DNA from 2 places in the Bradyrhizobium sp. 63_E2_N1_3 genome. Region 1 is predicted to be linked to the other one. Evidence: riboswitches for the same ligand, from Rfam matches in the RefSeq annotation. Region 1 holds a riboswitch; the other holds the start of a gene.
The links. Region 1 has a riboswitch for cobalamin ahead of AB7531_RS31560 (TonB-dependent receptor). Riboswitches for the same ligand answer to the same signal wherever they lie in the genome.

Region 1 (3,403 bases):
CGGACAGCGTCATCTGGTAGCGGCCAGCCATCGGCAGGTCCGTCTTGAAGGCGTACACACCAGGCTCCCTGGACGGCAGCGGCGCGACCGCCGATTCCATCTCGGCCATCCCGTCCGGGGCCATGTCGAGGCGGGTCTTGAAGATGACTGCGTCCGGTATCGGCTTGCCGGACTGCTTGTTCGTCAGGCGAACGGCGAGCGTGACGTCTTCGCCCTTCCTCATCTGCGGAGTGACGGGCTCGAAGGCGTAGTCGCCCGCGCCCGCCATCGCGGCTGAAGCGGCAAGCGAAAGGGTGGCGGCGAGAGCCGCGGTGCGGATTTTGGAAAGCATTGTCTTGTCCTCATGAATTGATCTTTCGCCGTGGCGCGTGAAGCGCGCACGTCAGTCGTCGTCGCGAGCAGGCATGCCGCTCGCGTCTCGGGCTTTGCGAGATCAGATTCGAGGAGGTCGGAAAGGAGGACTGCCGCCGCGGAAGGAAACGACCTGATCCGGGGGAATAGCCAACGTGCTGGCCATGACGGCGAGACGCTCGAACGCCACGGGCCTGACATCACCGAGCGCGATGATCCCACCGACGCAGCAGAAGCCCATCCCGCACTTGTAGCCGCCGCTATGGGAGCCTGTTCCCTTCATGTCGGGACAACAATCGTCCATCGACATGTCGGCGTCGCCGCTCATGTGCATGGCCGTCTGCATGCCATCCGACGACATTGCGAGGTTCGCCGCGGACGCGCCAACCGGCAGCATCGCCAAGGATATGGCGATGGCGACTGCCAGGATGGTACGGACGAACTGCATCAATATCGACTTACTTTGTCAGGCCGGAACTCGGCCTCAGTAGCATATTCGGGCACCAAAGGCAGTCATTGATCGTGGTCAAGCGTTCGTTACCCAGGCTGGTCCGGAGGCCGGGTTGGACGTTTCGACGCGGTCCTTCGGACTATCGTGCAAAACAGCAACACAAGGCCACCATCGACCGACCAGCCCGTCCAGCAGCCCGCGCGGATGTTGACGCGCTCATCCCCTGATGCCAGTTTCGTGATCGGTAGTGTCCGCAAGGACTCTTCAAGGGAATGCGGTGCGTCCACCTCAGTGGGCAATTCCGCGGCTGCCCCCGCAACTGTAGGCGGATAGTCGACGACCAAACAAACCACTGGAGCCCCGCTTGGGCCTCTGGGAAGGTGGTCGAAGGCGATGACCCGCGAGCCAGGAAACCTGCTGCCAGCCATGGTCACGCGCGAACGCATTGGGCGGGGTGCCCTGATGTCGGACAAGTAGCCGGTGCATCCGCCGCCTGGGGCGAAGGTGGATGACTAAGGCAACCGCGGTGACGGTTTGTTTGCGTCGCCGCAGAGCGTTGTTGTGCAACATTTTCATTTCCGTGCTGGCGCAAGGCCAGCGTTATCGCGTGCTTTCCTGATTACTCTGCTCTCGTCGGTGTCCTTGTCGTCCGCGGCGCTCGCGCAAAGCGCGGCGCAGGACAACCGCTCCCGGGAGGTCGGCCCGGTGATCGTGTCGCCGCCTGCGCCGCGACAGGCTCCTGCCGTCAGCCCCGGCACTCAGAAGCAGCGCGCCGCCCGGCGCGCCGCGGGACGCAATCGTGGCGCCCCTGCTGTCGCCGTTCCGGCCACGCAAGCTCCGAGCGGCCCGGTGCAGACGCCGCTCAACACGGCAGCCGTCACCGATGTCGGCTCCCGGCTCGGCATCACGGCGCGCGAGATGCCGGCGACCGTCGAGGTCATCAGTCAGCGGACGATGCAGGACCTGGGCATCCGGACCACGACCGACGTCGCCAAGGCTGCAGTCGGCGTCACCGGCGGCGATGCGCCCGGCGCGCCCGCCATCTTCTCGATGCGTGGCTTTTCCGGCGACCAGATCTCCACGCTCTACAACGGCATCCCGATCGGGCCGTCGACCATGACCGGCCGTCCCATGGACGTGGCTGGCCTCCAGCAGGTCGAGATCATCAAGGGACCGGACTCGCTGGTGGCGGGCCTCGGTGCGACCGGCGGCGCCATCAACTACGTGAACAAGGCGCCGCACACCGGACCAATCGTCAACGACGCCTTCACCTCCTACGATTCCTTCAACGGCTATCGCGCCGGTTACGGATCGGGCGGCAGCACGCTGATCAACGGCCTCGACTACCGCTTCGATATCAGCCATTTCAACAACAAGGGCTTTATCGACGACACCTATTCGAAGCTCAGCAACGTCTCGGGCCAGCTGAACTATCGCGTCAACGAGAACCTGAAGATCTGGGGCGCAACCGAATACAGGCAGGACAACGACCGCTTCTACTGGGGGACGCCGCTGGTGCCGGCGAACGCGCCGGGCATCGTGCCGACGTACGGCATCGTGTCCGGCGTCTGGAGCAACTATTACCTCGGCGGCGGCACGCCGGTCCCGGTCACCATCGACGCGCGCACGCTGACCACGAACTACAACGTGCTCGACAATCACAGCGGCGCCAACGAGCTCTGGCTGCGCAGCGGCTTTCAATGGGACATCACCAACAACATCTCGCTGAAAAGCCAAGTCTACGGCTATGACGCCCACCGGCACTGGTTCAACAACGAGATCTCGTCGTTCGACCAGACCGTAGGCAATTTCGCAGGCGCGCAGAGCATCTACCGCGAGCGCCTGGCGCTCGATCACGCGCAGCGGCTCTACGGCAACATCACCGACCTCACCGTCAATTCCAACGTCGCCGGAATGGACAATCGCTTCGTCGCCACCGTGGCGGCGAGCAGCAACCAGTTCAACGTCTCGCAGGACACGTTGTTCTTCAATGACTACGTCGATCTCCTCAATCCGGACCGCGGCCTCTACGGCCCGCGCAGCGACGAGAAGATCTACACCCATCTCGACACCACCTCGCTGTCGTTCGAGGACCGGCTCAAGCTGACCTCGACCTTCGCGCTGATCGGCGGCATCCGTTTTGAGAATATCGAGCTGTCGCGGACCCGCTTCGACGAGACTGGCCTCCTGAAAGCCAGCTATCCTTTCTCGAAGACGTTCAATCCGGTCACCGGACGCATCGGCTACACCTGGGACATCGCGCCCGGCGTGATGCTTTACGGCCAGTACGCGACGGCGGCGGACCCGACGGTCGCGAACATCTTCATCCTCAGGCCCACGACGCCGCTGCTGCTCACGACGTCGCGAACCTACGAGACCGGCGTGAAGCTGCTGTCGGCCGACAAGCGCGCGGAGGCCACGCTCTCGGCCTTCGACATCGAGCGCAAGAACGTCTACGTCCCCGAAAGCGGCATCCTCTTCAACGTCGCCGGCAAGATGGCCTCCAAGGGCGTCGAGATTGCCGCCGCGGTCAATCCGGTCGCGGGCCTGAAACTATGGGGCAACGTCGCCTTCGTGCAGTCGCGCTTCATCGACTTCACC
Region 2 (3,403 bases), 230 kb from region 1:
CCGGCCGCATCGACGCCGGTACCGCTGCCCGCGATCTCCTCGGCACTGATGCCAAGCAGGCTCGCCGCAATCGCCGCCGACGTCGTGGTATTGCCGATGCCCATCTCGCCGAAGATCAGGAGATCGGGCCTGCCGGCGTCTGCGCGCGCGACTGCGCGCTGACCGGCTTCGAAGGCGAATGCCAGCTCCGTGGGGGTGAGCGCGGCTTCCACGCTGAAGTCGCGCGTGCCGCTGCGCGGCTTGTCGGTGACGATTCCTGCCATCTCCTCCTGTGCCAGCGTACCGGCGTCGACGACCTCAAGGTTTGAGCCAAGCTCACGCGCCAGCACCGAGATCGCGGCACCGCCCGAGGCAAAATTCGCCATCATCGCGATGGTCACTCCTTGCGGATAGGCCGACACGCCCTGCGCGACGATGCCGTGATCGCCGGCGAAGACGATGATCGGCACCCGCGCGGCACGCGGCTGCTCGGTCGCCTGCAGGCCCGCAAGCTCGACCGCAAGCTGCTCCAGCCGGCCGAGCGCGCCAGCCGGCTTCGTCAGTTGCGCCTGACGCGCGAGCGCCGCCTCGCGATGGACAGCGGAGACATCGGGGCATTTCCGGGTGACCCATTCAGGGAGCATGCTGCCTCGCTTACGGCCTGCGCTTGAGAATGTAGCTGTCCATGATCCAGCCGTGCCGCTCGCGCGCATCCTGTCGCGCGGCGATGATGTGCGGGCCGATCTCGGCCAGAACGCCCGACATGACGATCTGATCGGGCATGCCGAGATAAGCGCCCCACCAGATGTGCAGCCCCGCAGGATCGAGCGACTGGAACGCCGTGCCGCCGTCGAGCATCACCACCACGGTATCGACGCCTTGCGGCCAGCCGCCCTCGCGCAAGCGGCGCCCCGTCGTGACGAGGAAGGGTTCGCCGATGTCGTTGAGCGGCAGCGCATGCGCCGCGCACAGCGCCTGGATCGAGGTGATGCCGGGCACAACTTCGATATCAGGCAAGGGATCGAGCCGCCGCGCAATGCGCAGCGAGGAATCGTAGAGCGAAGGATCGCCCCAGATCAGCAGCGCGACCTTGCCATCATCACCGAGATGGCTGGCGATCGTCTGCGACCAGGCCGCGGCCACGGCCTCGTGCCAATCGTCCACGCCCTTGTGATAATCCGCTTCACCGGCATCGCGCACGGGAAGATCGAACTCGGCAATGCGCGTCGTTTGATTGGTGAGCACATCCGCGCAGATCGTCCGCCTGAGATCTGCGAGATCGGACTTCGCCGTCCCCTTGCGCGGGATCAGGATGAGATCGGCCGCGTTGATGGCTTGAACGGCGGCGCGCGTGAGCTGCTCGGGATCGCCGCAACCGATGCCTATCAGGGAGAGCGTGAGCATCGTGAGTGCGAAGGGCGGCCATCACGGCCGCCCGTTCGCTTGTCTCTCTCAAGCCGCGTTATGCAAACGCGGGGTAACGAGGCCGGGCGCGGTGACGCCGCGCAGCGACTTCGCCAGCGCCAGCACACCGAGGTCGGCCAGCGGCTCGATCACGATGACGAGCGCGTAGGAGGCCGCGAAGGTCGCGATGTTGACGAGGTTGGTCGCACCGAAGCCCGAGCCATAGAGCGCCCAGAACGCGACCCAGGCGATGACGCCGGCCTGATACGTGGTCGAAAGCGCCAGCGCCTGGCGATACCTGAGATCGACATAGGCGGTGTTGCGGGCAATGATCCGCGCGGCGATCGCCTGGATCCCGAACAGCGGCACCAGCAGCGTGGTGACGTTCATGCCGAATTGCGGCAGATCGGGCGGCTCGAAGAAGATGCCCTGGAACAACAGTCCGAACGCAAGGCCGAAGGCCGCGGGCGCTGCCCCAAACAGCAGGAACAGGGTCGAGCCGAGGATGAAGTGCACCTCGGAGACGCCGACCGGGAAGTGCGGCAGGATCTCGAAGAAGACGAACACGAGGCCCGTGGTGGCGAGCGTCCGCGCCGCGAACGACGTGATGCCCTGCTCGCGCACGGTCTCGACCGCGAGCTTCAGCGCAACGCCGCCGACGGCGATGCCGGTTGCGTAACTCAACACGAGCTTGGCGCCCGATACGACTCCGGGTTCGATATGCATGGTTCAGTTCCTTCCTGCCGTCACACCCGACGGCCTTGGCCACAAGACATGCACGGCCGGTCTCCTGGCTCGCGGTTCACTGGGGTTCTCCGGCCTTCCCGGGCCTTGCGGCCCAGTGGCTGATCGGAGTCCCTCACCGCTTACAGTCGCGGGGGCGGCTGGGGTTTTGGGCGGCGCAACTGTCCGCCCACCCCCATTCCCGATTATGCTCCGGCGGTTTGCGCCGCCTCGAGCACCATGCATCTCCTGTGTGCCCCTTTCGCCAGCCGGGCGTCAAGGGGCGAAGGGCGGCCGGGACGGTCATGACGGATAATCCCCGGCCAGTGCGCCGAACAGGATCACGGCGGCCGTCGAGGCAGCGCCGCCCCGCGCAAGTTGCTCGGCCAGCTCGGCAATGGTGGTGCGGACCAGCCGCTCGTCGGGACGACCGAGGGATTCGGCGAACAGCGCCGGGGTATCAGGCGCGAGGCCGTGCTCGATCAATTTTGCGACAAGCGCCGGAAAGGTGCGCCGGCCCATATAGACCACGGTGGTCGCTTCGGGATCAGCCAGCGCCGCCCAGTTCAAATTCTGCGGCAGCTCGCCGGTGACATCGGCCCCGGTCACGAACTGCACCCGGCGCGAGGTGTGGCGCCGGGTCAGGGGAATGCCGGCTTGCGCAGCGGCGACACAGGCCGAGGTGATTCCGGGAATGATCTCGTAGCCGATGCCAGCTTCGCGCAGCGCCTCCAGCTCCTCCTCGAGCCGGCCAAAGATACCCGCATCGCCCGATTTCAGCCGCACCACACGGACACCAGCCGCGGCATAGTCGACCAGCAGGCGGTTGACGTGGTGCTGCTTGGTCGAGGGCCGCCCTGCCCGCTTCCCGACCGCGACGAGATTGGCGCCGGGCCGGGCCAGATCGAGGATCGCACCGGAGGCGAGGTCGTCATAGAGCACGACGTCGGCATCGCGCAGCCGCGCGGCACCTTTGAGCGTGAGGAGCTCCGGGTCGCCGGGGCCGGCCGAGATGAAAGTGACAAAACCGCTCACCGATCCTCCGCGATCAGATGGAAGAACGTGCCGGTGGCATGACCGCGGCGCGAGCCGGTCTCGGCGATGACCGCGCCTGTTGCATCGTGCACGACCGCCAGCGGCGTATCCGGCTGCGCGATAATCGTCGAATAGTGGAACTCATGACCGCGCAGGCGCGCGCCGGCCTGATGGCCCGGCATCGGCGCGGCGAGCGCAGCGAGACGATAGCCGAGATGCATGCGGCGCTTGGCAAAGCTCGTCTCCAGTCCGAGCAGGCCCG

Region 2: another riboswitch for cobalamin. It lies ahead of AB7531_RS30570 (energy-coupling factor ABC transporter permease); the one in region 1 lies ahead of AB7531_RS31560 (TonB-dependent receptor).

Annotation. Positions count from the first base shown of each region.
Region 1 covers NZ_CP197235.1:6,610,813-6,614,215, forward strand. The annotation lists gene AB7531_RS31550 (FixH family protein) at 1-331, opposite strand, end outside; gene AB7531_RS31555 (hypothetical protein) at 434-799, opposite strand; cobalamin riboswitch at 1,031-1,238, shown strand; gene AB7531_RS31560 (TonB-dependent receptor) at 1,439-3,403, shown strand, end outside.
Region 2 covers NZ_CP197235.1:6,380,844-6,384,246, forward strand. The annotation lists gene cobT (nicotinate-nucleotide--dimethylbenzimidazole phosphoribosyltransferase) at 1-623, opposite strand, end outside; gene cobF (precorrin-6A synthase (deacetylating)) at 634-1,383, opposite strand; gene AB7531_RS30570 (energy-coupling factor ABC transporter permease) at 1,432-2,109, opposite strand; cobalamin riboswitch at 2,147-2,364, opposite strand; gene cobA (uroporphyrinogen-III C-methyltransferase) at 2,410-3,141, opposite strand; gene AB7531_RS30580 (cobyrinate a,c-diamide synthase) at 3,138-3,403, opposite strand, start outside.